Regions from separate parts of the Pseudoduganella sp. R-31 genome, predicted to be linked through region 2. Evidence: predicted binding sites of a transcription regulator. Region 2 holds the regulator's gene; the other holds the start of a gene.
What was found. Region 2 encodes LexA, which represses DNA repair genes until DNA is damaged. Its sites were predicted from a motif close to ACTGTATNNNNATACAGT; they were not measured.
Positions count from the first base shown of each region.

Region 1: ACN9MY_RS22840 (PA0069 family radical SAM protein) is a predicted target of LexA. The motif match lies at 1,711-1,728, and genes of this name have one in related genera.

Region 1 is NZ_CP183986.1:5,013,134-5,028,929, reverse strand. Features, by position in the region: gene ACN9MY_RS22850 (Hsp70 family protein) at 1-1,046, opposite strand, end outside; gene ACN9MY_RS22845 (DUF2760 domain-containing protein) at 1,043-1,621, opposite strand; gene ACN9MY_RS22840 (PA0069 family radical SAM protein) at 1,747-2,913, shown strand; gene ACN9MY_RS22835 (hypothetical protein) at 3,276-3,407, shown strand; gene ACN9MY_RS22830 (gamma-glutamylcyclotransferase) at 3,416-3,976, opposite strand; gene ACN9MY_RS22825 (LysR family transcriptional regulator) at 3,985-4,854, opposite strand; gene ACN9MY_RS22820 (VOC family protein) at 4,941-5,471, shown strand; gene ACN9MY_RS22815 (fumarylacetoacetate hydrolase family protein) at 5,493-6,515, shown strand; gene maiA (maleylacetoacetate isomerase) at 6,512-7,156, shown strand; gene ACN9MY_RS22805 (diguanylate cyclase) at 7,157-8,830, opposite strand; gene ACN9MY_RS22800 (ATP-binding protein) at 8,917-12,594, opposite strand; gene ACN9MY_RS22795 (hypothetical protein) at 12,724-13,128, shown strand; gene ACN9MY_RS22790 (hypothetical protein) at 13,162-14,502, shown strand; gene ACN9MY_RS22785 (molybdopterin-dependent oxidoreductase) at 14,549-15,772, shown strand; gene ACN9MY_RS22780 (c-type cytochrome) at 15,783-15,796, shown strand, end outside.
Region 2 is NZ_CP183986.1:5,250,616-5,266,411, reverse strand. Features, by position in the region: gene folC (bifunctional tetrahydrofolate synthase/dihydrofolate synthase) at 1-468, shown strand, start outside; gene ACN9MY_RS23955 (SPOR domain-containing protein) at 480-1,424, shown strand; gene ACN9MY_RS23950 (CvpA family protein) at 1,449-1,937, shown strand; gene purF (amidophosphoribosyltransferase) at 1,977-3,503, shown strand; gene ACN9MY_RS23940 (cystathionine gamma-synthase family protein) at 3,503-4,732, shown strand; gene ACN9MY_RS23935 (hypothetical protein) at 4,825-6,288, opposite strand; gene ACN9MY_RS23930 (alpha/beta fold hydrolase) at 6,394-7,422, opposite strand; gene lexA (transcriptional repressor LexA) at 7,627-8,316, opposite strand; gene ACN9MY_RS23920 (hypothetical protein) at 8,447-8,908, shown strand; gene rpsF (30S ribosomal protein S6) at 9,149-9,529, shown strand; gene priB (primosomal replication protein N) at 9,548-9,841, shown strand; gene rpsR (30S ribosomal protein S18) at 9,873-10,163, shown strand; gene rplI (50S ribosomal protein L9) at 10,198-10,650, shown strand; gene ACN9MY_RS23895 (replicative DNA helicase) at 10,747-12,138, shown strand; gene ACN9MY_RS23890 (DUF47 domain-containing protein) at 12,205-12,831, shown strand; gene ACN9MY_RS23885 (anion permease) at 12,848-13,858, shown strand; gene ACN9MY_RS23880 (helix-turn-helix domain-containing protein) at 13,930-14,490, shown strand; gene ACN9MY_RS23875 (GNAT family N-acetyltransferase) at 14,478-15,080, shown strand; gene ACN9MY_RS23870 (VOC family protein) at 15,077-15,469, opposite strand; gene ACN9MY_RS23865 (GspE/PulE family protein) at 15,466-15,796, opposite strand, start outside.

The DNA of each region.
Region 1 (15,796 bases), 240 kb from region 2:
GCTTCCACTTTCGGGAAGAAGCCGTCCGTGATGAAGGCCGTGACTTCGGCGCGCGTCAGTTCGGTGCGGATCGAGCCGCCGATCAGCTTCGAGCCGCGGCTTGGCACCACGATCGGCCAGGTTTCGGCCTGCGCGTTGGCCAGCAGGTTTTCCTTGGCCGCGCGGCAGCCGTAGGTCAGCGCGCGCATCTGCCAGGCGTCGAGCTGGGTGCCGTTGGCAGCCAGCTTGCGCGCCACCAGGTGAGCCAGCGCCAAGTCCATATTGTCGCCGCCCAGCAGGATGTGGTCGCCCACAGCCACCCGGTGCGGCTCCAGCTTGCCGTCGCGCTCGAGGATGGCGATCAGCGAGAAGTCGCTGGTACCGCCGCCCACGTCCACCACCAGGATGATGTCGCCCGGCTTGACTTCCTTGCGCCAGCGGCCGTCGCTGCTCTGGATCCAGCTGTACAGCGCCGACTGCGGCTCTTCCAGCAGGGTGACGTTCTCGTAGCCGGCGGCGCGAGCCGCTTCGGCGGTAAGTTCGCGCGCGGCCGGGTCGAACGATGCAGGGATGGTGACCGTGACTGCCTGCTGCGTGAACGGCGCATCCGGATGGGCGTTGTCCCATGCAGCGCGCAGGTGTTTCAGGTAGCGGGTCGAAGCCTCCAGCGGCGACACACGCGACACCTCTTCCGGCGCGTCATGCGGCAGGATGGCTGCGCGGCGATCCACGCCAGGGTGGCACAGCCAGCTCTTGGCGCTCGACACCAAACGGATCGGCGTGGTGGCGCCGCGGCTGCGGGCCATTTCGCCCGTCACTGCGGGCGTCCCGTCGGCAGCAGCCCAGGGCAGGGCCAGTTCGCCGGCCGCCAGCTCGTCCGGATGCGGCAGGTAGAGGAAGCTTGGCAGCAGCGGCAGTTCTTCTACCGTGCCTGGCGCGGTGAGCTGGGGCACGCCCAGCACGCCATGCCTGGTTTTCTCGCCATCGCTGCCCGCCAGTTCAACGTAGGACAGCGCGCTGTGGGTGGTGCCAAGGTCGATGCCGATGGCAAAACGCGGATCGCTCACAGTTCCACCTCAGCCGGGGCCAATACTCTGGCGTTATGCGCTTCCGCCAGTTTCGGCAGCCGCACGCTGGAGGCGCGCCAGCCGCGGTGGCTCAGGGTGCCGGTGAACGGCGCCTTGCCGACCACATTGCCGGTCAGGCGCACGGCGGATGCATCGAAGCCTTCCGGCAGCGTCACGCGGCTGCCTTCCGCTTCGGAGCGGACTGCGTCGATGGTGAAATGCTCGCGCAGCACCTTGGAGCAGCCCTCGTGCACCACGCGGGCGGCGGCGCCAATGTCGGCATCCGAATAGCCGGACAGGTTTTCCTGCGTGAAGTCGATCAGGCGGGCTTCGCGCTGGAACAGGGACAGGAGCTGCAGTGCTGCGTCGGGCGTGGCTTCGCGCAGGGGCGCGGCGGCTGGCACTGGGGCGGCGACTGGTGCAGGTGCTGGCGCGGCAGCCGGAGCCGCTGCGGGGCCCACGCTGTCGTCACGCACGCGGGCGGCGAATTCAGCATCGCCCAGGGTTTTGAAAAAGGCGCCAAAGGCGAGGGAAATCCTGCTCCCAAAGGAGGGCAGATTGGTGGTTTTGCTCATGTTATTGCTCTTTGAATGTCGGGGGATATCCCGGAGAAGTGCGCATGATACCAGCTTGGCTTGCAGCCTTGGCGCAGGCGGATTAGAATACTGTATGTATATACAGTTATACTTCGGGGCGCCGCATGCAGGACCATGAATTCGAAGGGCAGGTGATGCTGCCGCCGCAATCGCTCAAGGCCAAAAAAGGGCGCGGTGCGGTATCAAACATGCAAGGAAGGTACGAGCTGCAGGCGCGCGAAGCGTTCGACGACGGCTGGGCACCCGATCCGGACGATGCCGAGGCTGAACTGCTTCCACCGCGCACCATTGTCACCGCGGAGACGGCCAAGACCATCCTCACGCGCAACCAGTCGCCCGATATTCCGTTCAACGTTTCGCTGAACCCTTATCGCGGCTGCGAGCATGGCTGCATTTATTGTTTTGCGCGGCCATCGCATAGCTACCTGGGCTTGTCGCCCGGCCTGGACTTTGAGACCAAGCTGTTCGCCAAGGTGAATGCGCCGGACCTGCTGCGCGCCGAATTGTCCAAGCCAGGTTATCAGGTGGAGTCGCTCGCACTGGGCGTGAATACCGACGCCTACCAGCCTTGCGAGCGCGAATACCAGCTCACGCGGCGGGTGCTGCAAGTGCTGGCCGAGTGCAACCATCCGGTTGGCCTGATCACCAAATCCTCGCTGATCGAGCGTGACATCGACATCCTCGCGCCGATGGCTGCGCGCAACCTGGCCGCCGCATCGGTCACCATCACCACGCTGGACAGCAAAATCTCGCGCACCCTGGAGCCGCGCGCTGCCGCGCCCGCACGCCGCCTGCGCACAATCGAGACGCTGGCGAAGGCCGGCATTCCGGTTGGCGTCAGCATTGCGCCGATCATTCCTTTTGTCACTGAGCCCGATATCGAAAAGATCATGTCCGCAGCCCGCGATGCCGGCGCGGTGATGGCAACCTATGTCGTACTGCGACTTCCGTGGGAAGTCAGCCCCTTGTTCAAGGAGTGGCTGGAAGCGCATTTCCCCGACCGTGCCGCGCGCGTGATGAACCGCGTGCGTGACATGCGCGGTGGCAAGGATTACGAAGCCGAGTTCGGCGCACGCATGCGTGGCGAAGGCGTGTGGGCGGACCTGATCCTGCAGCGCATCGAGAAAGGCATCACCCGCTTCGGCTTCCACGGCCGCCACAGCAAGTTCCGCTCGCTCGACTGCACCCAGTTCAAGCGACCCGAATACATTCCACCCTCCGGCGCCCGCGCAGTTGCTGCAGCCAAAGCGGGGCAAATGAACCTTTTCTGAAATGGGAGGCGATGATGGGCTGGTTTCTGATCAATGTCATGCTACCGCTTACGGCACCTGGACAGCAATCGCCTTTTCTGCATCAGCGTTATATGAAATCGGCGTTGGAAGAAGCGTTCCGGGAACCACGAGTGTTGGCTACATACAGGGAGTAGCAGTCTTCATCATTGCGGCATCAAGTATCGTAGCTGCTGGTGGCGCAACATTTCCAACCTCGCTGCATAGGCCTGAAGGTGTTGCCCCGCTCCGCCATTACTCAACGTTTGCGTTCTCACTGTTATTGACCGTTTGGGCAGCCTTGGTTCGTCTGGTAGTTCAATTCGGACTATGATGAAGTGCGCCCATTGCAGAAGGAGGCCACCATGATCAACGAATTTCTTCAGTATCACTTCCAGGACACTGAACATACCGGTAAGTTCCTCGTGAATCTCGGCGGATTTGCTGGCCTGATCGGTTTTGTGGTTTTCCTGATCGGCTTGCCTCTCGTCGCCTGATGGGCCTCTTACAGGCGATCGAGATATGCCTCGATGGCATGCACATGCTCGTCGTGATGTCCCATTTCCCGCAAGGCAGCAGCAAGGCGCAGCAAGTATTCGATGTTCGGGCCGCTTGGGCCGGATGCGGAAGCGATATGGTGGGCGATTTCTTCCACGCTCGCCTCGCCCAGCCAGGCCGCGTTGTCGGCGGCGGCAATATAGATCAGGCCTTCTTCCACGCCGCCTGCTTCGAAATGGATGTCGATGGCCACGCGCAGGTAGCCGTTCTTTTCGCGATGGTCGAGGTGGGCGAATTCTTCCGGCGTAACGAGGTAGGCCATGCCGTGGCAGACGTCCCCTTCGGCTGGAATCAGCGTGGCCACGCGGCCGGGCGCGTCAGGCGTGCCGCGATGATCGTGCGAGCCTTGCCAGAAGCGGCGCGACCAGCCGAAGATGTGCGCGGGCCGGCGCTCGATGAAGGGAAAGTCCGCCTTGTAAATCAGCGAGCCATAACCGAACAGCCACACCTGGTGGTGGCCGTCGAACTTGTCCATAGCCTGGTTGGCTTCAATCGTATTGTGCGACATGCGGCAAATTATAGGGAATACTCGCCAAGCACGCTGATGAAGCGTTCCGCAGCCGGGGAGGGGGTGCGCGAGGTCTTGGTGTAGATGAAGAATTTGCGCTTGAGTTCCGGCTCGACCAGCGGACGCATTTCCAGTCCGTACAGCCGCACCATCGGCTCCGCATAGGGCAGGCAGGCGGTGATGCCGAGCCCTTCGGCCACCATGGCCAGGGCCGTCGTCATGAAGGTCACTTCGTTGTAGGGCGCCAGCGTGGTCATGTCGCGCAGCAGCCGTTCGGTGAACTGGCCCTGCAAGGCGATGAAGGGATGCTGGTTGACCTCCGCCCAGGCGACCGTGCGGCGGGCGGCCAGCGGGTGCGCGGACGGGAAGACCACCACGAAAGGCATCTCGAACAGCAGTTGCGCGTCCACTTCGGCCGTCACGTCGCGCTCCGGGCCGATGCCGACATCCACCTCGCCGCTGACCACGCGTGCGGCGACGTTGTCGACCGGGCAATCCACCAGTTGCACCTGCACGTCCGGATAAGAAGCGCGGAAGGCGCCGATCACCTGCGGCAGCAAGGTGCAGGCCATCATCTGTGGCGCGGCCACCCGCACGATACCCTTCTTCAAAGCCTTGCGGCTGGCGATATCGGCCATCGCCCCATCCAGGTCCTGCAGCATCTTGTCGAACAGCGGATAGAGCTCGCGCCCCACTTCGGAAAGTTGGACGCGACGTGTATTGCGTTCGACCACTTTCACGCCCAGCAGCTGCTCCAGCTCCTTGATCTGCCCCGACAGGGCGGACTGGGTGACATGCAGCAGTTCGGCGGCCGCGGTAAAGCTGCCGGTGCGGGCGACGGCGACCAGGGCGCGCATCTGGCGAACGGTTGGACTCATCAGAAAAACTAATAAATTGACGTGAAAATATCGTTTGTATGATAGCTGAAACAAGAGTTTAATGGCGGGATACAAAGGAGCCCGCCATGAAAATCAAGCAAATCCACCACGTTGCCTACCGCTGCAAAGACGCCAAGGAAACCGTCGAGTGGTACGTCAAGCACCTGAACATGAACTTCGTGCTGGCCATCGCGGAGGATGAAGTGCCTTCGACCAAGGCCCCGGACCCCTACATGCACGTCTTCCTGGACGCCGGCCAGGGCAACATCCTGGCCTTCTTCGAGCTGCCGACCCAGAAGGAAATGGGGCGCGACGAAAATACCCCGGCCTGGGTGCAACACCTGGCGCTGGAAGTAGGATCGATGGACGAGCTGCTGGCCGCCAAGGAGCGCCTGGTGGCCGCCGGCATCGAGGTGCTGGGCCCTGTCAACCACACCATCTTCAAGTCGATCTACTTCTTCGATCCGAACGGCCACCGCCTGGAACTGGCCGCCAACACCGGCACTCCGGAAATGATGCGGAAGCTGGATGATGTGAAGTGGGAAATGCTGGAAGAATGGTCTAAAACGAAAAAGGCGCCCAAGCATGCAGCCTGGATGCACGCGCCGCAGAATTAAGATCCGGAACTAAGGAAATACATGAAACTCGCTTCCCTGAAAGACGGCAGCCGCGACGGCCGCCTGGTCGTTGTTAGCCGCGACCTGAAATCCTGCCAGCCGGTACCGAACATCGCCGCCACCATGCAGGATGCGCTGGACAACTGGGACGTCGCCGCGCCGCAGCTCAAACAGATCTACGCCCTGCTGAACCAGGGCAGCGCATCGGGCGCCAAGCCTTTCGACGAAAGCATGTGCCACTCGCCGCTGCCGCGCGCCTACCAGTGGGCCGACGGTTCTGCCTACATCAACCACGTGGAACTGGTGCGCAAGGCCCGCAACGCGGAAGTGCCGGCATCGTTCTACACCGACCCGTTGATGTACCAGGGCGGCTCGGACAGCTTCGTCGGCCCGCGCGACCCGGTGTACGCGCTCGACGAAGCCTGGGGCATCGACTTGGAAGCGGAAGTGGCCGTCATCACCGGCGACGTGAAGATGGGCGCCAGCGATGAAGAAGCGGCCCAGGCCATCCGCCTGGTCATGCTGGTCAACGACGTCTCGCTGCGCAACCTGATCCCGAACGAACTGGCAAAGGGCTTCGGCTTCTTCAACTCCAAGCCAGCCAGTGCGTTCTCGCCGGTGGCCGTCACGCCCGAAGAACTGGGCAAGGCCTGGCAGGACAACAAGCTGCACCTGCCGCTGCTGGTGCAGATCAACCGCCAGCCATTCGGCAAGCCGAATGCCGGTGAAGACATGACCTTCAACTTCGCCCAGCTTGTGGCGCATGCCGCCAAGACGCGCGAGCTGTGCGCCGGCACCATCATCGGCTCCGGCACCGTGTCGAACAAGCAGGGCAGCCTGCATGGCTCCAGCATTGCCAACGGCGGCGTGGGCTACTGCTGCCTGGCCGAAGTGCGCATGTACGAAACCATCGAAGGCGGCAAGCCGGCAACCGGTTTCCTGCAATTCGGCGACACCGTGCGCATCGAGATGCATGATGCGCAAGGCAAGACCATCTTCGGCGCCATCGACCAGACCGTGCGCAATTACGGGGAACGTCAATGAAGCTCTATACTTACTTCCGCAGCTCGGCCGCTTACCGCGTCCGCATTGCGCTGAACCTGAAAGGGCTGGCGTATGAAGCGGTGCCGGTGCACCTGCTGCGCGACGGCGGCGAGCAACTGGCGCCGGCCTATCGCAAGGTCAATCCCGCGGGGCTGGTGCCGGCGCTGGAGGACAACGGCATCGTGCTGACGCAGTCGCTGGCCATCATGGAGTACCTGGAAGAGGTGCATCCGATGGTGCCGCTGCTGCCGCAGGATGCAGTGGGCCGCGCCCGCGTGCGCGCCCTGGCACAGACGGTCGCTTGCGATACGCACCCGCTGATGAACCTGCGCGTGCTCAAGCACATCAAGGGTCCGATGGGCCTGAGCGAAGAGCAGAAGATGGATTGGTACTACCACTGGATGGGCGAGGGCATGCAGGCGCTCGAAGCACACCTGGAGCGCGACGGCGACGCCGGCCGCTTCTGCTATGGCGACACGCCGACCATTGCCGATTGCTGCCTGGTGCCGCAGGTGTACAACGCGCAGCGCTTCAATATCGACCTGACGCCCTATCCGAACGTGGCGCGCATTGCTGCCAATTGTGCCGATTTGCCGGCGTTTAAGGCGGCGCATCCTTCCTCGCAGCCTGACGCAGAGTAATCAGAACTGCACGACGCGGTTGCGTCCTTCCTTCTTTGCCCGGTACAGCGCCTTGTCGGAGCGCACCAGCAGGGAGGAGGGCGTGTCCGGCGTGCCATGCGGGTCGGCTGCCGCCACGCCGATGCTGATCGTCAGCTCGACCTCGACGCCCGGCTCTATCCGCACGCGCAGCTCCGCCGCGCGTTCGCGCAAGCGCTCCGCCGCATGCACGGCCACCGCGATATGGGTTTCGGGCATCAGCAGCACAAACTCCTCTCCGCCGAAGCGCGCCACCATGTCCACCGCGCGCAGGCTCGCCGTCAGCAACGTCGCAGTCTGGATGATCGCCTGGTCACCCACCTCGTGGCCGTAGGTATCGTTGATGCGCTTGAAGTGGTCGATATCGATCATCAGCAGCGACAGCGGGTGGTGGAAGCGCCGCGCGCGTTCCAGCTCCTGCGCAATCTGCTCCGTCATCTTGCGCCGGTTGGCGATGCCGGTCAGCGGGTCGGTGGTGGCCAGCTGTTCCAGCTTGCGGTTGGCCTGCAGCAGTTCCAGCGTGCGCTGCAAAATGCGGTCCTCCAGGCTGCTGCGTTCCGATGCCAGCTCAGACATTGCGCGGCGCCTTGAGCGCAGCGACAACACCAGCGCTGTGATCAGCAGGCCCTCGAACACGATCAGCGCGCCCGCCGTGACGATCTGCCAGCGGTACAGCTCCCACACATTGTGCGGACGATTCAGGATCACCGCATCCTGCGGCAGGTTGCGCAAGCCGGCCTGGCGCGCCGTTGGATAGTCGAAATAATAGCCCTGCACCTGGCTGGTCATGGCCGGCTGGCCCAGCAGCAGGCGCGCCATCATGCGGCCCACTGCCTCGCCGCTGACCACATAGCCGCCCACCACGCCCGGCATCACCAGCGATTCGGAGTGGGTGAACAGCGGCGCCCTGGTGGCTGCTGCAATCTGCAGCGCCAGCTCGCGCGGCTGGAGCCGTGCATTGCCTTCGCCGCGCAGCGATGCCAGCATGAAGATGGCGCTGCTGCGATCGAGCCGCGCGGCGCGCTGCCGCAATTCCTGCACGCTGCCATCGTCCCACACCTCGAAGCGGATGGACGGGAAACGCGGCATCACGCTGCGGATGCGCTCCAGCCACAGCTGGCCGCGCGTAGTCTTGTCGCCGACGATGGCGATATGCTGCACGTTCGGCGCCACCAGCGGAATCACGCCGATCGCGCGCTCGAAATCGGAGCTCACCTCGTAAGCCATGCCATCGCGCGGCTGCCACTGCTCGCGCCCGTGATTGACATAGTGGCGCGGCACGCCGGCAAACAGTTCCGGATGGCTGGACAGGAAGCGCGCCGCGACGAAGTTCTCGGTCACGATGGCATCGAACTTGACGTCGGCGTACTTGGTGGCGAGGTAGGGCGCCATGCCCTCTTGCGACTTGTCCTCGCCGACCCGGTTGGCGTCGAAGCGCTCTTCGAAGATGGCCGGCGTCGCGCCCTGGCTGCTGCGTTCAAGTTCGTCGTACAGGCCCTTGTGCACCAGCCTTTGCCAGCCCGAGGAAGAATCGGCGCCCAGAGAGTACAGCACCAGTACGCGCCGTTCGTCCGCCAGGGCATGGCTGCAGGCGCAGGCCAGCCACAAGGCGGCGGCCAGGCACTGGACAGCACGGCGGGAAAAGTGGGGGCGCATAGGGGAAATGAGTGTAGCACGGTCGCGTGCAACTTAATTTCCCTAAAGGCAACTATCGTGGCAGTTTTGCAACGCTCCCGGCGCATTTAATCGACCAGCAGGGCGTACAGCTGGGCGGGCGTAATCGGCTTGACAAGATGGGCCGCAAAGCCGGCCGCATGGGCGCGTGCCTGGTCGGCCGGCTGGCCGTAGCCGGTCAGGGCCACCAGCCGCGTGTTGCCATAACCGGGACGGCGCCGCAGTTCGGTGGCCAGCTCATAACCATCCATGCCGGGCAGGCCGATGTCGAGGATGGCCAGGTCGGGCACGAAGCTGGCGCTGGCACGTAGTGCGCTGGCAGGATCGGCGACGGCCTGCACCTCGTGACCGCCGACTTCCAGCAGGGCGCGCAAGCCTTGCAGCACGTCCTGGTTGTCGTCCACCAGCAGCACGCGGCGCGGCGCGGCGGAGGCCAGGCCGCCCGGCGCGGCGCTGGCAAGGGGCGCGCTGGCCAGGTCGCCCGCCAGCGGCATGCGGATGGTGAACTCGCTGCCGGCGCCAAGTCCGGCACTGTGCGCCTCGATCTCGCCGCCGTGCAGTTGCACCAGGCTGCGGGCAATCGCCAGGCCCAGTCCCAGGCCGCCGCGCGAACGGTCCAGCGATTGCGGCGCCTGCACGAATTTGTCGAACAGGTGCGGCAGCATTTCCGGGCCGATGCCGATGCCCGTATCGCGCACCTTGATCACGGCGCGCCCCTTGACGGCGCCAGCCTGCAGCCGGATATGGCCGCCCAGGTTGGAATACTTGGCCGCATTGGTGAGCAGGTTGACCAGCACCTGCACAAAGCGCATCGGGTCGGCATCGACCGCCAGGCCGTGCGGCGGCACGTCCAGTTCCAGGGTTTGCTGGCGTTCTTCCAGCAGGCCGCTGACCGTCTCGAGCGCCTGCGCCAGCAGCCTGGATAGTTCGACGCGCTCGGGCCGCAGCGCAATCTTGCCTTGCGCGATGCGCGCCACATCAAGCAGGTCGTCCACCAGCCGCACCAGGTGGTGGGCCTGGCGTTCGATGGCTGCATGCTCGCGCGCCAGGCCGCCCAGGCCCTTGAGGCGCATCAGTTCCAGGGCGATCAGGATCGGCGACAGCGGGTTGCGCAACTCGTGCCCCACCATCGCCAGGAAATCATCCTTGGTCCGGTTGGCCAGTTCGGCATCGCGCCGCGCGCGCACCAGTTCCGTCACTTCGAAAGCGACGATGGCGACGCGGTCCACTTCGCCGCGCGCATTGCGCACCGGCTGGTGCACATAGTCGAAATAGCATTCCTGCAGGCCGCCGTCGCGCTTCAGCATGACGCGGCGCGCCTTGCCGGTCACCGGCCGGCCGCTGGTGAGCGCCAGTTCCATTTCCTCCACCATGCCCTGGCCCTCCAGTTCCGGGAAGGCGCGCCGCATCGGCAAGCCGATCAGCTCGCGCTGCCAGCTCAGTTCCACGAAACGATCGTTGGCCAGTTCAAAGTCCAGGTCGGGGCCGCGCACGATGGCGATGGCGGCCGGCGCCTGCTGGAAGGTGTTGGCCATGCGTACCATATGGGCGCGTTCGGCCTGGCGGATGCGGGCCCGCATCAGCTGCGAGTCGACCCGCGTCAGCAGTTCGCGGGCGGAGAAGGGCTTGACCAGGTAGTCGTCGGCGCCGGCATTGACGCCTTCAATGCGCGCCTCCTCGCCGGCGCGGGCCGAGAGCAGCAGCACCGGCACGTCGTGCAGCGCATGGTCGGCGCGCATGGCCGCGATCAGGCCAAAGCCGTCCAGCTCGGGCATCATCACGTCCGACACCACCAGCTCCGGCATGCCGGCGGCCATGGCGTCGAGCGCTTCGCGCCCGTTGGCGGCTGTGCTGACGTGCCAGCGTTGGCGCAGCAGGCGCGCCAGGTAGGCGCGCATGTCGGCGTTGTCGTCCACCACCAGCACGTGTGCGCCAAGCGTCAGCAGGCTCTCGTCGTCGGCCAGGTCGAGGAATGGTTCCTCGTCGTCTTCTTGCGGCAGCCAGCGCTGCGCTTCCAGCAGGAAGGCTTCACGCACTTCGCTGGTGTCGGCGTCGGCGACATTGGTCAACTGGTCCTCGCGCAAGTGGCTGTGGCCAAGCGGCAGCGTGATGGAGAATGTGCTGCCGACACCCGGCCTGCTTTCCAGGTCGATGCGTCCGTGCAGCAACTCCACCAGGTCGCGCACCAGCGCCAGGCCAATGCCGGAACCTTCGTGCGTGCGCGAGCGCGAGCCTTCCACGCGGCGGAAGCGTTCGAAAATGCGCTGCTGCTGGTCGGGCGAAATGCCGACGCCGGTATCGGTCACCGACAGCACGGCTGACTGGCCCTGTTGCCGCAGCCTGACCGTGATGCCGCCGTCGAAGGTGAACTTGAAGGCGTTGGACAGCAGGTTCAGCACGATTTTCTCGAACAGCGCGACATCAACCCAGGCGCCGGTATCGACTTCCTCGCAGTCGACTGCCAGGTACAGGCCCGCGCTTTCGACCACCGAGCGGAAGCCGCTGGCCAGGTCGCGGGTGAGGCCGGCCAGGTCAACCCTGGCATATGTGGCGTGCATGCGGCCGGCCTGCACGCGCGAGAAGTCAAGCAGGGTATTGACCAGCTTTTGCAGGCGCAGGGCGTTGCGCTGCGCAAGCCGCAGGCGTTCGTGGTGCACAGCCGGCAGGCGGCTGGCGCTGTCGCCCAGCGCTTCTTCGATGGGGCCCAGCATCAGCGTCAGCGGCGTGCGGAATTCGTGGCTCACGTTGCTGAAGAAGGCGGTCTTGGCGCGGTCCAGTTCAGCCAGCGCTTCGGCGCGCTGGCGCTGCTCGGCAGCGGCGCTGGCATTCTGCACGGCAGCCGATAGCTGGCCCGCCACCAGGTCGCAGAAGGTGCGGTATTCCGCATCGAGCTGGCGGGCGGGGCTGATGCCCAGGACGAGCACCCCATCCGTGATGGGCAAGGCCAGCGCCAAGCGCACCGCCTGACCTGCAAGGCTTGAAGGCAGGCCGGACATGCCATCCGTTGCAATTGTTGCCGCTTCGCCGCTGGCCAGGACTTGTTCCACTGGCCACAGCGCCAGGTCGCAGGCTTCCTCCGCAACGTGCGCCGTTTGCTGCAGGCGTATGGTGTCGCCGGCGCGCTTGAACAACAGCGCAAAAGGCATATCGTCCCGATTCGCGGCGATCGTGTGCATGGCGGTGGCGCAGGCGCTGGCCACGTCCTGCTCGCGCAAGGCGCTGGCCGACAGCGTCGACAGCGCGGCCAGGCGGCGCGCATTGAGGCGCGTGCCTGTCGTGTCGGTGGAAGGGCAGAACAGGCCGCCGACTGCGCCGGCTTCATTGAAGATCGGGCTGTAGGAAAAGGAGTACCAGACTTCCTCCACCCAGTCGCCGCGGTTCATGAAAAGCTGCACCGCGTCGACGTAGCTCGATTCGGCGCGCTGGAATACCTTGTCGACCAGCGGGCCGCAGTAGTGCCAGATTTCGGCCCAGACCTGCTGCGCCGGCCGGCCCAGCGCCCATGGGTGCTTGGCCGCACCCAGCACGTCGATGTAGGCATCGTTGTAGAGAAAAGTGGCATCCGGACCCCAGCCGATCCAGATCGGATGGCTCGAATTCAGCATCAGGTTGACGGTCGTGCGCAAGCTCTGCGGCCAGGCATCGAGCGGTCCAAGCGGCGTGGAAGACCAGTCGAAGGCTGCGATCTGCTGGCCGAGCGCACCTGGGGAAGCAAGAAACTGCAAGCTTTCCGGATTGATAGTCACACGTTTCTCTAGCTGTAATTTTTAGCAATTCTGCACTGTACGGAACTTGAACGGCGCACACAAGTGTCCTATACAGACAAGGCTCCGGCCGCGTTTGACAGCACGATGCAAGCAACGGATACTGGGGCGATGACGATGCCGCCTTTTCCCATCCGTAAGGAGTGCCCGCCGGGCGCCTGCGACTGCCAGCGCGAGTCACTGCTCGAGGACCCGCAGGCCGACTTGCGCGTCCTGCGCCTGACCAAGGAGGAAGAGAAGCGCCTGCTCGAACGCATCGAGGCGATCTCCACGTATGCGGAACTGATGCGCATTGGCCAGCGCCTGGAAGAGCAGCTTGGCGTCTCGGTCCGCATCGCGCCCGGCCCGAACGAAGTGCGCACTGTGCGCGGCTTCCAGATCGAGCTGGGCGACCAGCCCGGCCTGTGTCGAAAAACGCGGCAAACTGTACCTGCGGCGATACGCAAATGCCTTGATCGACACCCGGAAATCGCTTTTGCAATCCTGAATGCACACGATTTGTTTGCCGGGCAGTAAAATATATTTACTCCCTATCAAATCGAAAGCTGTATGTTTTGCAATATTCCGCGCGTGCTTCGCATGTCCTTCCTCGCCGCTACTTTGGCCCAGCCGCTGGCCTGGGGACAGGATGTGACAGCTCGCCTGGGGCAGTTGCGGGAGTTTTCCTACCTCGCCACCAATAGCACCCTGGCCGAATTGCAGAAACTGAAACCGCAAGTCGGGCAGTGGCCGCAGCGTGACCAGGCGACTTATTATTCCGTGCTCAGCAAAGTTACCCGGACTTCGGACCGCGCCACCTCGCTGAAGGCGGTCGCGGAGGAAGAGCGCATCGGCCATCAACTGGATGACGAATCGATCATCGCCAACAGCTTGCTCGACCGTTCCTATCTTTTCTCCGCGCTGGAAGACCGGGAGGCCGCGAGCAAGAACCTGGAACTGGCGCGCCAGCTGGCCGAACAGACCAGCGATTTTGCGCTCCAGGCCAAAGTAATCCTTACTGTTGGCCAGGATGAAATCCGCCGCGGGAATGGGCGCAAGGGACTGGAGTACATCGACAATGCCGTGGCGCTGGCTGACAAGTCGGGGCAGCCCATCGCTCAATTCATGGCGCTGCGCGCCAGGGCCTATGCGTTGAACGGACTGGCCGGCGGCAGCCAGGAAGCACTGAAGTCGATCGACGTCTTGAAAGCCAAGGCTGCGCTGATCCCGCTCGACGGACCGATGATCCGGGCCCGCTATGCCGAGTGGGAGATCGCTGAAAGCGCTGGCCAGGTTGCACGCGCCCGCGAAGCCCTGAACGATGTGGTGGCTTGGCTGCAGAAACACCATATGGATGAAGATGTGCCCGAGCTGCAAGTCACACTAGCGGACATGAGCTTGAAAAGCCAGGACTACAAGGAGGCGTTGTCGCTCAGCCAGGAATCCAAGAAGGCTGCCCTGGCTACCGGCAACAGCGAAATGGCGGAGATTTCGCAGTTCAACGAAGGGATCGCCCTGATTTACCTGGGCCAGCTTGACGCCGGCAGGGATGCCATCGAGGCGGTCAACATCGAGATGATGGATGCCGACGCGCTATCGGAATATGCGCGGGCGCTGGACTATGTCGGTCTGAAGGAGCTTGCGCTGCAGGTCTACGCGCGCGCGGGGCGCAAGGCGCAGGACGCCAACACGGTCCAGACCCAACTCCAGAAAAGAGAACGCGAAGACGAAGAACTCTTGCGCCAGAAGGATGAAAATACCAAGGATTTGCGCAACCAGTCGAAGCTGCGGCTGGCCTGGTCGGTGGCCGCAGCACTGGCCGCGGCGGCCTTGCTCGCGGTGGCCTTCCTGTACCGCAAGCTGCGCGCCGCCAACGTCAGGCTGAAGAATTCCGATTCCCCAGCGGAATAGCATGATAAATTTGCATCTCGAGTGAATCACCCACCGGGAGGCAGGCATGAAAAGCAGCATTCCAAGACGTGAATTCCTGAAACAGGCAGGCATGGCGGGCGTGGCGACCGCTTTGGGCAGCCCGGCGCTGTCGGCGCTGGCCGATTCGCGCAGCGTGACGCTGCCGTTTGAAAATGGCGAAAGGGATCTGGTGGCGTTTCCGCAGAAGCGCCCGATGATCGTGCTGACCAGCCGCCCGCCGCAGCTCGAAACACCCTTCAGCGTGTTCGGCGAAGGTGTGCTGACGCCGAACGATGCCTTCTTCGTGCGCTATCACTGGAGCGCCATTCCGACCTCGATCGACCCGCAGAGCTACCGCCTGAAGATCGGCGGCCACGTCAACATGTCGCTGGAACTGTCGCTGGCGGAACTGCGCCAGCTCGCCGACCCAATCGAGATTGTCGCGGTCAATCAATGCTCGGGCAATAGCCGTGGCCACTTTGCCCCGCGCGCCAACGGCGGCCAGCTTTCGAACGGCGCCATGGGCAATGCGCGCTGGACTGGCGTGCCGCTGAAAAAAGTGCTGGAGCGCGTGGGTATCAAGGCCGGCGCAGTGCAGGTGGCGTTCAATGGCCTCGATACGCCGCCCGCCGGCGACGGCCCCGATTTCGTCAAGTCGCTCAATATCGACCACGCGCTTGAGGAGGAAGTGATGCTGGCCTGGCAAATGAATGGCGAAGACTTGCCGATGCTGAACGGCTATCCACTGCGCCTGGTAGTGCCGGGCTATTACGGCACTTACTGGATCAAGCACCTGTCGGACATCACGGTGCTGGACAAGCCCTTCAACGGCTTCTGGGTCGCCAGCGCCTACCGCATTGCAGATAACGCCTGCGCTTGCGTAACGCCGGGCACGACGCCGGCCAAAACGGTGCCGATCAACCGCTTCAATGTGCGGTCTTTCATTACCAGCCACCAGGACGGTGCGCGGCTCAAAGCAGGCAAGCAGGTGGTTGTGAAAGGCATCGCCTTCGACGGCGGCTACGGCATCACCGAAGTCGCCTTCTCTGCCGACGGCGGCAAGAGCTGGCAGGCCGCGACGCTCGGGAAGGATATGGGCAAGTATTCCTTCCGCGAGTGGAGCGCTTCGTTCAAGCCGGGCAAGGGCGAGCACACACTGATGGTGCGCGCCGTGAACCGAATCGGCCAGAGCCAGCCTTCGACCGCACTGTGGAACGCGGCCGGCTATATGCGCAACGTGGTGGAAACCACCCGCGTCATCGCGGCTTGAGGAGGAACCGATGAAGACCTTTGC
Region 2 (15,796 bases):
GCGCAGGAGGTGCGTACCGGGCTGGTGATGGTAGAGCTGCCGGGCCGCTTCCAGGTGCTGCCAGGCCGTCCGACGGTGATCTACGACGTGGCGCACAACCCGCACGCGGCGGCGGCGCTGGCGCAGAACGTAGGCAATATGGGCTTCAGCCCATTTACCTTCGCGGTGTTCGGTTCCATGCACGACAAGGATATCGATGGCGTCATCAAGGCCATGGCGCCATGCGTGGACCATTGGTGCCTTACCAATTTGCCATCGCCGCGCGCAGCCACCGCTTCCGAGCTGGCTGCCAAGGTGCAGCTAATTGAGCCGAAAATGGACGAAAAAACCGTCAATATTTTCGATGATCCAGGCCAGGCATTCGCAAATGCGATGAGCAGGGCAGGCGAGAATGATAGAATTGTGGTCTTTGGATCATTCCTGACTGTCGCCGGCGTCATGGCGGCGAAAAAATCCTCACTCCACTGAGAACATTCCGCATGGGCTTGTTATCGAAATTTGGCAAAAACAAGCAAGATGCTGCTGGTGAAGACAGCGGCTACTACCGCGCGCAGGACGACAGGGCCCTGGACGAAAAGGCCCGTTCCAAGCGCGCATCCAGCGCTGGCGCCGACGCGGCGCCGCGCCGCAATTCCAGCAAAAATTCCCCCGATCCGGTCCTGCCGGAGAAGAAACGCGCCCGCCGTCGCCTGGTAGGCGCGATCGCGCTGGCGCTGGCCGTTGCCATCGGCCTGCCGATGCTGCTCGACTCGGAGCCGAAATCATCGGTGTCCGATATCGCCATCAGCATGCCGTCGAAGGACAAGCCGGGCGAACCGCTGAATGGCGGCCCTGCCGTGGCGCCTGCGCTCGAGCAGCCTGCCCAGGCGCCAGCTCCGGCGGCCAACAAGCCAGTCTCCGCGTCGCCATCGACGCGTACCGTGGCTCCTGTTGCCGCAGCGGGCGCGTCGCTGGATAAAGGCGAAGAGATTGTCCACGTGCCGACCAAGCCGGCCGTGACCGAAACTCCGAAGCCGCCAAAAGCGGCCGAACCGAAAGCGACCGAGCAGAAAGTCGCCAAGGCCGAGGTGAAGCATCCCGAACCGAAGCCTGAACCAAAGAAACCGGAACCTAAACAGGAAGCCAAGCCTGCCCACACTGACGATGCGCGCGCCATGGCTATCCTGGAAGGCAAGCCAGCCGAAGCAGCGCCTTCGACCAAATACGTGGTCAAGGTCGCCGCCTTCGCGACCAAAGACAAAGTGGACGAGCTGCAGCGCAAGCTTGGCGAAGCCGGCATCAAGTCCTATGCGCAGAAAGTCAACACCGCCAACGGCGAATTGACCAGCGTGCGAGTCGGTCCATTCCCGAACAAGGAAGAGGCCGAAAAGGTCAAAGCCAAGCTGGGCAAACTGGGCCTTAGCGGCAACGTGACCCCGGCCTGACTGATGATTTGAGGCTGCGCTGACGTGACGATTTTCGATTACCTGGTTATTTTCGTGCTGATCGCATCCATCGTCATCAGTACCATGCGCGGCCTGGTCAAGGAAGTATTGTCGCTGGCTGGCTGGATCGTTGCCTTCGTCATCGCCAACGCTTACGGTCCATGGCTCGCGCCCATGCTGCCGGAAGCCCTGCCGGGCGAGGTGGTGCGCCTGATCGTTGCCTTCATTGCGCTGTTTATCGGAGTGCTCATCCTCATGGCCTTGTTGACCATGGCAATCAATGCGCTGATCGAAGCCGGCGGCCTGTCGTTCGCCGACCGCGGCCTGGGAGCCCTGTTCGGGCTCGGCCGGGGCATTGTGATTGTGCTGGCCGGCGTCATATTGTGTGGGATGACCTCCATGCCCAAGCAGGAATTCTGGAAAGGCGCGCTGTTGAGTCCCGTGGCGGAATCCGGCGTGCGTACCGTGAAACCATTCCTGCCCGCCGCGATGGCGGAGCATGTCCATTTTTAGAATTCTTTAAATCCGCAGCACCAAGTTTAGGAGCACACCATGTGTGGCATCGTCGGCGTCGTATCCCACCAACCAGTCAACCAGATGCTGTATGACGCGCTGCTGCTGTTGCAGCACCGCGGCCAGGATGCGGCAGGCATCGCAACCAACCAAAGCAACACGTTCTCGATGCACAAGGCCAATGGCCTGGTGCGCGACGTGTTCCGTACCCGTAATATGCGTTCGCTGAACGGCAATTCCGGTATCGGCCACTGCCGCTACCCGACCGCCGGTTCCTCCAGCGAAGAAGAAGCGCAGCCGTTCTACGTCAACGCGCCGTTCGGCATCACGCTGGCGCACAACGGCAACCTGACCAACTGGGAACAGCTCAAGGACGAGATGTTCAAGAACGACCGCCGCCACATCAACACCGATTCCGATTCGGAAGTGCTGTTGAACGTGCTGGCGCACGAGATCCAGAAAGCCTCCACGGACGTCACCCTGACCCCGGCCAACATCTTCCAGGCGGTGACGGTGCTGATCAAGCGCGTGCGCGGCGGCTATGCCGCGGTGGCGCAGATCGCAGGCAGCGGCATGCTGGCCTTCCGCGACCCGAACGGCATCCGCCCGCTGTGCCTGGGGGCGAACGAAACCGCCGACGGCACCGAATACATGATCGCATCCGAATCCGTCGCGCTGGAAGGCATGGGCTTCCGCTTCGTGCGCGACGTGTTGCCGGGTGAAGCGATCTTCATCGACAACGACAACCAGCTGCATGCGCAGATCTGCGCCGCTGCGCCAAAACTGAATCCATGCGTGTTCGAATATGTCTACCTGGCGCGTCCCGACTCGGTGATTGACGGCGCCTCGGTCTACAACACCCGCCTGAAGATGGGCGAATACCTGGCCGACAAGATCAAGCGCGAAGGCCTGGCCGAAGGCGTGGACGTCGTGATGCCTATCCCTGACTCTTCGCGTCCTGCCGCGATCCAGCTGGCGATGCGCCTGGGTGTGGATTACCGCGAAGGCTTCATCAAGAACCGCTACATCGGCCGCACCTTCATCATGCCGGGCCAGGCAATGCGCAAGAAATCCGTGCGCCAGAAGCTGAACGCCATCGGCGACGAATTCAAGGACAAGGTCGTGCTGCTGGTGGACGATTCGATCGTGCGTGGCACCACCTCGCGCGAGATCGTGCAAATGGCGCGCGAAGCCGGCGCCAAGAAAGTGATCTTCGCCTCCGCCGCACCGCCAGTGCTGTACCCGAACGTGTACGGCATCGACATGCCGACCCGCGACGAACTGATCGCCCACGGCCGCACGCTGGACGAAATCTGCAAGGAAATCACCGCCGACGCGCTGGTCTATCAGGACCTGGAAGACCTGAAGAAATCGATCGCCGACGTGAACCCGGCGTTGACCGAGTTCGAGGCCTCCTGCTTCGACGGCAAGTACATCACCGGCGACGTGTCGGCCGAGTACCTGGACCGCATCGAACAGGCGCGCCACAACCCGACCAAGGCCAAGGTTGCCGAAGACGCGGCACGCACGCAACTGAACCTGAACACTGCTACGACGGAATCCTGATGAAGAACTACGGCTTCACGACGACCATCCTGCACAACGACCGCCAGAAAGGCATCGAACACGGCTCCCTGCATAAGCCGATCCATACCTCGGTGACGTTCGGCTACGCCGACGCGCGCCAGCTGGCGTCGGTGTTCCAGGGCAAGGAGCCGGGCTTCCGCTACGGCCGCCAGGGCAACCCGACGGTTGCCGCGCTGGAGGACAAGGTCAGCAAGATGGAGCAGGGCGTGGGCACGATCTGCTTTGCCACGGGCATGGGCGCCATCGGCGCCGTGTTCCAGGCGCTGCTGCGTGCCGGCGACCATGTCGTGTCGTCGTCGTTCCTGTTCGGGAATACCAACTCGCTGTGGCAGACCGTGGCGGGGCAGGGCGTGGGCGTGGACTTTGTCGACGCCACCGACGTGGCAAACGTAGCCGCGGCGCTGAAGCCAGAAACCCGCATGGTGTTCGTGGAGACCATCGCCAACCCGCGCACCCAGATCGCCGACCTCAAACGCATCGGTGAACTGTGTGCCGCGCGCGGTATCCTGTACATCGTCGACAACACGATGACGTCGCCCTACCTGTTCCGGCCGAAGGACGTGGGCGCGGGCCTGGTGGTGAATGCGCTGACCAAATCCATCGGCGGCCATGGCAACGCGCTGGGCGGCGCGCTGACCGACACCGGCGCTTACGACTGGACCAGGTTCCCGAATATCTTCGAGAACTACAAGAAAAATCCAGCGGTGCAGTGGGGCCTGGTGCAAATCCGCGCCAAGGCGCTGCGCGATTTCGGCGCCTCGCTGGCGCCGGAAGCTGCACACCATATCGCCGTCGGCGCCGAAACGCTGGCACTGCGCATGGACCGCACATCGGCCAACGCGCGCGCCCTGGCCGAAATGCTGGAAACCGACGAGCGCGTGGCAGCCGTGTACTACCCGGGGCTCAAATCGCACCCGCAGCATGGCATCGCAGCGGAGCTGTTCAAGGACTTCGGCTCGTTGCTGAGCTTCGAGCTGAAGGAGGGCATCGACTGCTTCGACTACCTCAACAAGCTGAAGCTCGCGATCCCGACTTCCAACCTCGGCGACACGCGTACGCTGGTGATCCCGGTCTCGCACACCATCTTCTACGAGATGGGCCCCGAACGCCGCGCTTCGATGGGTATCGCCGAGAGCCTGATTCGCGTCTCCGTCGGCATCGAAGATACCGCCGACCTGATCGCCGACTTCAAGAACGCATTGGATTAAGAGACGAAAGTCGGGGTCAGGTCTGGCAATCCGCCACGTTTTTCGCCATGCGAAAAACGTGGCGGATTGCCAGACCTGACCCCGACTTTTATTTAGTACGGGACGCCGAAGATGGCGCTGAAGCGGGCTTTCTGCTCCACTGTCGCGGCCGGGTCGCGCAGCAGGTAGGTTTCCAGCATGCCGAATTGCTCAAGGCGCAGGCCGATCTCCTTGAATAGCGGGCTCAGATCCGGCGCCTTGCTGGTGGCGACGATGTTGTTCAGCAGCGGGTCGAGGTCGACGCCGCTGATCGCCTTGCCGATGCGGACAATATCGGCCTGGTCGTATTGCTTGCCCTTGTGCCCGAACTCCTTGTACATCTCGTTCAGCAGCGTGTCGAGGCTGACCTTGCCCTTGCTGGCCTTGCGCAGTTCGACGTCCATCGCCAGGCCGGCGATCGTGCCGCCGCCGTAGACCAGCAGCCAGTTGCGGTGCTTGTCCTTCACCGCTTCGCGTACGGTGACGGTCAAGCCTTGCACGTTGCGCGCGACGTTCTGGCCGCGTGCGAGATTTTCCAGCTGCTGGATCAGCATGCTGCGGTCCATCAGCTTGTTGCGCGCCATGGTGATCACGGTGACGTAGTCGTTCACCCCTTCCTTGAACCATTCCTCGCTTTCGTTCTTCGGCACCAGCGAGTGGCCATCCCAGAAATGGGCCAGTTCGTGCGCCATTACCTTGCCCCAGATCGGACGGGCGACTTCGCTGCCGTCGTCTTTCAGGTATTGGCTGAAGGAGCCGGCAAACGCACCGCCGTCGCCGCTATCGCCCTGGTTGATCACGATCAGGAAGCGGTCGGCGACCGGTCCGCGGCCATACAGCTTCTGGTAGCTGTTCATCTGCTTGTCGATCATGGAGATGAAGGCGTCGCGACGCTTCCAGTACTGCTTGCCCATCACCAGCGTCATTTCAACACCGCCCGCCTTGAAGGTTTCCGCGTGAGCCGTGCCGAAGAAGAAGGCGTTGTTCACCAGTTCACGCCGCGACTCGACCAAAAAGGTGCCCGGCTTGCCGGTGCTGCGCCAAGGCGTATTGGCTTTCCATCCTATCGGCAGGTCGAATGTGACTTCGGTTTGCCCGAGCATTTTCTCGCCGGGGACGATGAACAATGGATAGCCGACCGACATCAAGCCTTCGTCGGTGTGATAGGACACTTCTTCGTTCCCGCCCGGCCATTGGTATTTGTCGTGCTCCAGCCGGATGTCGTAAGACAGGCGCAGGCGGCGGTCGCCGTCCACGTCGTATTCGCCTTCGCCCTTGTCTTTCAGGACGACGGCATTGCCGGCCATGTCGTGCACTTGCAGTTTTTCGATCAGGTCGGCTTGGCCGTTTTTGAGCTGCGGTATCGGCATGCAGTTGAACAGCGCGAGGTCGCGGCCCTCGACCCAGACGTCGGCTTCGACGTGGGCGCGTTTGGCATCCTTGTCGATGCTGAGGCGGTAGTGGTTGGCCTGGTTGTCGAAGGCGAACGCGGATTGCGCCGCCAGCATCGCAGCTGCGATGCAGAAAGGCTTGAACATCAAATCTCCCCGGTTGTGGTGTGCTTTTTGTGACTGTAAGTGAGCGCAGCCACCCGGGGAGCGTGGCTGCGACGAAATGCAGGATTGGCTAGACAGGCTGCAGGTTTAGCGTAGCGCTTTTTCCACAATGGCCTTCATGGCAGGCATGGCGCAGCGCAGCGCTGCGTGGCCACAGTCGGTGTCAAGCACGGTGGCTTCTTCCTTGCGCAGCTTGGAGAAGGCGATTGCCGGCCCAGGGTTGACCAAATGGTCTTGGGCTGCATTGATCGGGACCAGTCGCGCCTTGATGCGCGGCGCCGCGTCTTCCAGCTTGCCGCCCTGGGCGATATCGTGGCCCAGTACAGCGCGGATCTGCCAGAGGGAATTGTTGGCGTCAGTGCCGTCAGGATCGGAGGCCTGGCTCTCGCGGAAGAATTTTTCAAAGTCCTTCGGCGCGGTGCGTGCGCTGCGATGCGCCGGGCTGTCGAAGTTCATTGCGAACAGCAGGTTATACATCGGCAGCGGCGGGTTCTGGGCATAGCGGCCGCCTGCGTAGGCTGGCTCGTCAAGTACCGACTTTTCAACGATGCGCAGGAACAGCATGTCGGACGATGTCAGTCGCGGTGTGCCGGCGATGGGAATGGCTACGTCCATGAAGCCCGGGTAGCTGGCGGCCCATTGGAAGGCCTGCATGCCGCCCATCGAGTAGCCCATGACGGCGTGAAGGTGCTTGATGCCCAGTTTTTCGGTCAGGAGCTTGTGCTGGCTGGCGACCATGTCGCGTACCGAGAACTGCGGAAAGGAGGGGCCTGGTTGGGTCTTGCTGTTTGAAGGGGAGCAGGATACGCCATTGCCCAGTGCATCGACCACGATCACGTACCATGGCGCCGGATCGAACAGGGCGCCGCTTTGCAGCATCCCTGCCGCATCGCGGCTGGTGCCGGTGTGCCAGGTCGTGAACAGGATGACGTTTGATTTGTCAGCGTTGAGGGTGCCGAAAGTACGGTAGCCGATCGAGCAATCGTTGATGGTGGCTTTGTTTTCAAGCTGCAGGTCGCCCATGTTGGCGAACTGCTGTTGCGGGGCGGCGGCGTATGCGGTGGAAATGGACAGCGCCAAGGCGCACAGGATCGAGCTGATACGGCGGACGTGCATGTGATCTCCTCTCCTTTTTTCGATGCAAGAAGGATAACTCGAGCGGCCCTTGTCATGGAACCCGAGTGCGACAGAATGCAGAAATGGGGGCGCAGGCTGGCTTAAAACGGCATGCTGGCCAGCGGAGGGGCAGGGATTGCGCCAGCCGGGCCAGCGCGGGAGAAAGGCCCAGGGCGCACGTCGCACCCCGAGCGCAGGACGGTCTTAGTGCCAGGTTCGCATCAGGCCAACGGCCAGGCCTTCCAGGGCGAAGTCGTCTTCTTCGGTCACTGTGATCACCTTGAAGTCCGGATTTTCCGGCAGCAGTTCGATCTTGCTGCCGGTTTTGCGGTAGGTCTTGACGGTGACATCGTTGCCGATGCGGGCCACCACGACCTGGCCATTGCGGGCGCTGTCGGTCTTTTTCACGGCCAGCAGGTCGCCGTCCATGATGCCGATGTCGCGCATCGATTCACCGCGCACCTTCAGCAGGAAGTCCGGCTTGGCCGAGAACAGCTTGGGGTCGACGCTGTAGGTGGTCTCCAGGTTTTCCTGGGCCAGGATGGGCGAGCCGGCGGCGACGCGGCCGATCAGCGGCAGGGAAACCAGCATGCCGGCCGGGACGGCTGGCATGTCGTCGAATTCGACATTGGCACGAGCGGCCGGGCGCGGCGCTGCTGCACCGGTCGCCGGGCCGCCGAAGTTGCCGGTCAGGCGAATGCCGCGCGAGGTGCCGGCGGTAATTTCGATGGCGCCCTTGCGTTGCAGGGCTTTCAAGTGTTCTTCTGCAGCATTGGCGGACTTGAAGCCAAGCTCCGCCGCGATTTCGGCGCGGGTAGGCGGGAAGCCGGTGCTGTCGATCGCATCCTTGATCAGGTTGAGGATCTGTTCTTGTCGTGCTGTGAGCTTGATCATGGCGCTATGGTGAACTGTGGATATAGACAGTCTGTATTTTTGTACAGTATGAAAGGAATTGCAAGCAAATTTGTTGCAATGACAGAAAATATTCGGCTTAATAATGTTTCGACAACCATTGGAGGGCAGGATGGGACGGTTTGCTTTCTTGCTGGCGGCGGGGATTTCCTTGTTCGGTGCCGTGATTCATTTCGCGGCGCCTTGGCTGGGGCCGGAGTGGTATGCCTTCCTGCAGGCGCCGCCCAAGGTCGTTGCATCAGCCCGCGCCGGGACGTGGTTCGCGCCGGCTGGCGCGGTAGTCATAGGGGCCTTGATGTTGATCTGCTCCTTGTATGCGCTGGCTGGCGCAGGGCGCTTGCGCTGGTTGCCATTTGCGCAAATGGCGCAGGGCACGATTGCTGCGATTTGCCTGCTGCGCGGGCTGCTGGTGGTGCCTTACTTGTACAAATTCCCCGATCGTGTGTGGACGTTTGATGTGGTCGCCTCCCTGGTCTGGCTGGCGGCCGGGCTCGGGTTCCTCGCCGGGATCTTGCAATCGTCTGAGGCGACGCAGCCTGCCATGGCGGCGAGGGGCGAAGCCTCAGGCGATTAAGCCGCAGGCAAGCAGCGCGTCATCCAGGGTTCTTACCTGGAGCAATGCAAGGGCGCAGCTTCCAGGCGGCGTCGACTGGTCCATGCCCCGGCATGCCAGCCCAGCGGGCAGGGGGCTTTGCGCGCCATCAGTAAACCTTGAGCCGGCCGGCAAAGTCTGCTATGCTTGCGGGCTTACCTCTTCCCACACCCGTCTTGACGCCGGGGTGGGCTATATTCACAGTCCTTAAGGGAGTTATTAATGCGTCACTACGAAATCGTATTTATCGTCCACCCGGACCAAAGCGAGCAAGTGCCCGCGATGATCGAACGTTACAAGACCAGCGTGACCTCGCGCGGCGGTAACGTGCACCGTGTTGAAGATTGGGGCCGCCGTCAAATGGCGTACTCGATCCAGAAACTGGCCAAGGCACACTACATCTGCCTGAACATCGAATGCGACAACGAGACCCTGGTTGAGCTGGAAACCGCATTCAAATTCAATGATGCCGTGCTGCGTCACCTGACCGTCAAGATGAAGAAAGCGGAAACCGCTCCTTCCCCGATGATGAAGTCGGTCCAGCGTGAAGACGCGGCCAAGAGCCATCGCGCCGAAGCCCCAGCAGCTCCTGCAGCGGCCTAATTCCTGACAGGAGACGGTCTGTACAACCAGCTCCGGGTTACCGCCCTGATCGCCGAACGGGATGAGATTCGATACACCCCGGCCGGCCTGCCGATTGTGAATGCAAGCTTGCAGCACAGTTCGCAGCAGACAGAGGCAGGCATTGCCCGACTGACCGAGTTTGAAGTCCCTGCCGTTGCGGCAGGTGAGTTGTCAAAACGATTCAGTCAGGCGCCCCTTGGAGGCTTGTACGAGTTCACCGGTTTCCTGGCCAAGAAGAACCGCAATAGCAGAACCCTGGTGTTTCACATCATTGATTTTCGTGCTGTCTAAACAGCGCAATTTTTAAATACAGGAGCCTAAAATGGCATTCGGTAAAAAGTTCGACAAAAACAAGCTCAAGCTGAAAGAAAAGCGCAAGCAACAAAACCCACTGTTCAAGCGCAAGAAGTTCTGCCGCTTCACCGCCGCTGGCGTTGAGCAAGTGGACTACAAAGACGTAGACACCCTGAAAGATTTCATCCAGGAAAACGGCAAGATCATGCCAGCACGCCTGACCGGCACCAAGGCGCACTACCAGCGCCAAGTTGACACCGCGATCAAGCGCGCCCGCTACCTGGCCCTGCTGCCATACACCGATCTGCACCACGCTTAATTAGCGATCAGATCAGAGATCCTGGAGAATTAATATGCAAATCATCCTGCTGGAAAAAGTTGTTAACGTCGGCAACCTGGGCGACGTGGTGAAAGTGAAAGACGGCTACGCCCGTAACTTCCTGATCCCTCAGAAACTGGCACGCCGCGCTACCGCTGCTGCTGTTGCTGAATTCGAAGCCAAGCGCGCCGAACTGGAAAAAGCTGCTGCCGCCAAGCTGGCTGCTGCCCAAGCCCAAGGCGAGAAGCTGAACGGCATGACCGTGACCGTGTCGCAGAAAGCCGGCGTTGACGGCCGCCTGTTCGGTTCCGTGACCAACTTCGACATCGCTGAAGCCCTGACCAAAGCTGGCTTCGCAGTGGAAAAGTCCGCTGTGCGCCTGCCAACCGGTCCTCTGAAAACCACCGGCGAGTTCCCAGTGGCTGTTGCCCTGCACACCGACGTGGTCGCAGAAGTGACCGTGGCTGTTGTTGGCGAAGCTGCTTAATCAGCGTCGTAAATACAGCAAGAAAGCCGGGTTCGCCCGGCTTTTTTTATTTTCAGGGATTATTACGGCGTTGCCGAAGCAGGTATAATGCGCGCCATGAACGCCGCACCCCAGTCCGACCCACAAGTCGATTCCCTCCGCATCCCGCCGCACTCGATCGAGGCAGAGCAATCTGTCATCGGTGGTTTGTTGCGTGACAACGCGGCGTGGGACCGTATTGCGGACTTCATGAATGCGGAAGACTTCTACCGCTACGACCACCGCATCATCTTCGAGCAGATGATTCGCCTGATTAACTCGGGCAAGCCGGCCGACGTGGTGACCGTGTTCGAGGCCCTCAGCATGCTGGGCAAGGCGGAAGAGGTGGGCGGCATGGCCTACCTGAACGCCATGGCGCAGAACACCCCTTCGGCCGCCAATATCCGCCGCTATGCGGAAATCGTGCGTGACCGCGGCGTGCTGCGCAAGCTGATTACCGTGGCCGACGAAGTGTCGGGCAACGCCTTCAGCCCGCAGGGCAAGGACGTGAAGCAGATCCTGGACGAGGCGGAAGCAAAGATTTTCGCCATCGCCGAAGCCGGTTCGCGCGGCGCCGCCGGTTGGCTGCCGGTGCAGCCGCTGCTGACCCAGGTGGTGGAGCGTATCGACGAACTGTATTCGCGCGACTCCAGCTCCGAAATCACCGGCGTGCCGACCGGCTGGACCGACCTGGATAAAATGACTTCCGGCCTGCAGCCTGGCGACATGGTGGTTGTTGCTGGCAGGCCATCAATGGGCAAGACCGCATTTTCCATGAACATCGCCGAAAACGTGGCGGTGGAGGCGGGCCTGCCGGTCGCCGTGTTCTCGATGGAGATGGGCGGCGTGCAGCTGGCCATGCGTATGCTTGGCTCGGTCGGCCTGCTGGACCAGCACCGCCTGCGTACCGGCAAACTGATCGACGAGGATTGGCCGCGCCTGACGCACGCCATCCAGAAAATGAATGAAGCCCAGGTCTACATCGACGAGACCCCGGCACTGAACCCGATCGAGATGCGCGCCCGTGCGCGCCGCCTGGCCCGCCAATGCGGCAAGCTGGGCCTGATCGTGGTCGACTACCTGCAACTGATGCAGGGCAGCCAGCCGGGCGACAACCGCTCGGCCGAGATCTCCGAGATCTCGCGTTCCCTGAAGGGACTGGCCAAAGAGCTGCATTGCCCCGTCATTGCGCTATCCCAGCTGAACCGCTCGCTGGAACAACGTCCCAATAAACGTCCCGTCATGTCCGACCTGCGCGAATCCGGCGCTATCGAGCAGGACGCGGACGTGATCATTTTCCTGTATCGCGACGAAGTCTATAACCCGGACTCGCCGGATAAAGGTACCGCCGAGATCATTATCGGCAAGCAGCGTAACGGTCCAATCGGTGCGGTGCGCCTGACCTGGATCGGTGCGTACACCAAGTTTGGCAATTACACCGGTAACCTGTCGATCTACCAAGGCGACTGATTACCAGGCGGGCCACGCTGGGTGGCCATGCTGCAGTATCTACGAATCAACCAACGGAGAACAAAAATGTTTGGACGCTTGATGCCCTCGGAGGGCAAATTCTTTGACATGTTTAACCAGCATGCCGAACTTTGCGTGAAGGGCGCCAAAGAGATGCTGGGCCTGATGGCCAATTTCGACGACCTGGAAAACCGTGTCCACGCCATCGAAAGCATCGAAAAGCAGGCTGACAAGATCACCTACCAGGCGGTGGACCTGCTGCACAAAACTTTCATCACCCCGCTGGACCGCGACGACATCCACAAGCTGATCACCAAGATGGACGACATCCTGGACCTGATGGAAGACGCCGCCCAGACCGTGTCGCTGTACGACCTGCACTCCGTCACCCCGGAAGCCAAGCGCCTGGCCGAACTGGTCCTGGCCTGCACCGAAAAGGTGAAGGATGCCGTGGCCCTGCTGTCGAACATGGACAATGCGTCCCGGATCGTCGGCATCTGCGAAGAGATCGACCGCCTGGAATCGGACGCCGACCACGTGATGCGCGCTGCCATGTCCAAGCTGTTCCGCGACGAACCGGACGTGCGCAACCTGATCAAGATGAAGGCTATCTACGAGATCCTGGAAACCGTCACCGACCGCTGCGAAGATGTTGCCAACATCATCGAAGGCATCATCGTCGAAAACGCATAATTAAAAAGATCATTTCATGAGCAACCTCGAAATTAGCATCTGGGCGCTGGGGGCACTGGTCTTCCTCGCACTGGTGTTCGACTTCATGAACGGCTTCCACGACGCCGCGAATGCGATCGCCACGGTGGTGTCCACCGGCGTGCTGAAACCGCAGACCGCCGTGATGATGGCTGCCTTTTTCAACTTCATCGCGATATTCGTGGTCGGCCTGAAAGTGGCGACCACCATCGGCAAGGGAACCATCGAACCCTCGGTGATCGACCATTACGTCATCTTCGGCGCGCTGATAGGGGCGATCGTCTGGAACGTGATCACCTGGTACTACGGCATTCCATCCTCGTCCTCGCACGCCCTGATCGGCGGCCTGGTGGGCGCAGCGGTGGCCAAGTCCGGTACCGGCGCGCTGATCTCCGGCGGCTTGATCAAGACCGTGGTGTTCATCGTCGTGGCGCCGCTGCTGGGCTTCGTGCTTGGTTCGCTGATCATGCTGATCGTGTCGTGGGTCTTTGTGAAATCGACCCCGCGCAAAGTTGACGGCTGGTTCCGCCGGCTGCAGCTGCTGTCCGCGGCCGGCTACTCGCTGGGCCACGGCGGCAACGACGCGCAGAAGACCATGGGCATCATCTGGATGCTGCTGATCGCTTCCGGCCATGTGGCTGCCGGCGACGCGGCGCCGCCGGTGTGGGTCATCGTGGCCTGCTACGGCGCGATCTCGTTCGGCACGCTGTTCGGCGGCTGGCGTATCGTCAAGACCATGGGCCAGAAGATCACCAAGCTGAAACCGGTGGGCGGCTTCTGCGCCGAAACCGGCGGTGCGATCACCCTGCTGATGGCGTCCTTCTGGGGCGTTCCCGTCTCCACCACCCACACCATCACCGGCGCGATCGTCGGCGTGGGTTCGGCGCAGAAGATGTCGGCCGTGCGCTGGGGCGTGGCAGGAAATATCGTGTGGGCCTGGATCTTTACCATTCCTGCTTCCGCCTTCGTGGCGGCGGTGGCATGGTGGGTCGGCAAGCACATCATGTAATTCCCGAAGGGGCGCTGCGGCGCCCTTTTATTTTGCTCACAAATTCTCAAAATTGGGATATATTCTCAATTATGGGAAATTCATTCGAAGACCGCCTGGTGCGGCGCCTGGCCGGCTTGCGCGAAGAGCGCATGCTGTCGCTGGAGGAACTGGCTGCGCAGAGCGGCATCAGCCGCGCTACCTTGTCGCGCCTGGAGCGCGGCGAAACCAGCCCGACGGCGGAAATGCTGGGCAAGCTGTGCGCTGTTTACGGCATGCCGATGTCGCGCCTGATCGCGGAAGTGGAGCAGGCGCCGGTGCAGTTGATCCGCCGCGCCGAGCAGGCCGAGTGGCACGATCCGGCCACCGGATTCGTGCGCCGCATGGTGTCGCCGCCGGCGCGCGGCTTCCGGGCGGAGATGATCGAAGGACGGCTGCCGCCCGGCGCCGTGATCGAATACGCGCAGCCGCCGGTGAATGGCCTGGAGCAGCATATGTGGATGCTGTCGGGGGTGCTGGACTACACCATCGACGGCAGCCTGCACCGGCTGCAGCCGGGCGATTGCCTGCGCTTCCACCTGCATGGTGCGACGCGTTTTTCCTGTCCCGGGCCGGACCAGGCCCATTACCTGATTGCGATATGCGAACCATAGAACAACTGGATGGCGCCGGAGTGCTGGCGCACGCCGATCAATTGGCGGAAGTGCTGCGTGCCTGCGTGCTGGCCGGCGCCAGCGTAGGATTCGAACTGCCATGCCCGCGCGAGGAGGCGCGGGCGTTCTGGCTTGGCCTGCATGACGCCGTGGGGCGCGGCGAGCGCCGGCTGTTCATCGTGCGCGGCGCGGACGGGCGGATCGACGGTACGCTGCAACTGGTGCTGGCCGCCATGCCGAACAGCCGCCACCGCGCAGAACTGTCCAAGATGCTGGTGCACCCGCGCGCCCGCCGCCAAGGCGTGGCGCAGGCGTTGGTGCGTCACGCGGAGGCGACAGCGCGTGCCCTGGGCCGCACGCTGATCGTGCTCGACACCTGCAGCGGTGAACCGGCGGAAGGCATGTACCTGAAGCTTGGCTATGAGCGCTGCGGCGAGATCCCGCAATTCGCTACCATGCCGGACGGGCGCCTTGGCGCGACGACTTTCATGTACAAGCTGCTGCCGGGCGAGGCGGATGCGCTGGTGTTGACAGCGAAACTGGATGGCACGCTGCAGGCGATCACCGGCGACCGCGGCCGCACGCTTTAGGCCGGGTCGTGGCAGACCACGCACAGCTTGTTGCCGTGCGGGTCGCGGAAGTAGGCGCCGTAATAGTCGGGATGGTAGTGCGGTCGCAGGCCGGGCGGCCCTTCGCAGCTGCCGCCATGGGCCAGCGCCGCGGCGTAGGCGGCGTCGACGACCGCTCGCGATGGCGCCGCCAGGGCCACCATCTGGCCGTTGCCGGCGCCTGCCGCTTGGCCGTCGAACGGGCGGCCGACCAGGAATAGCGGACGGCCGCCTTCTGCCGGCTGCCAGCCGGCCCAGGGCCGCGTATCGTCGCGGAAGCGCAGCTTGTGGCCCAAGGCCGCCATCACGGCGCCATGGAAGCGGAAGGCTGCCTCGAAATCGGCGGCACCCAGGAAGATGTGGGAGATCATTTGATGCACACCTGGCGCACGGCCTTGATATCGGTAATACCCAGCAGGACCTTTTCGATCCCGTCCATTTTCAAAGTCAGCATGCCGTCTTCCAGCGCGGCCGCCAGCAACTGCGCGACGCGCGCATGCTCCTGCAGCAGCTTTTTCACGCGGTCGGTGCCGATCATCAATTCGTGCAGGCCGACGCGGCCGCGGTAGCCCTTGTTGCACTGTTCGCAGCCGACCGGCCGGTATAGCGTGAAGCGGCCTTCGGCGTCGGCATAGCGCTCGCGCCAGCCTGCCACTACCTGCTGGCGCGCGGCCAGCGCGTCACGCTGGAACGCGGAA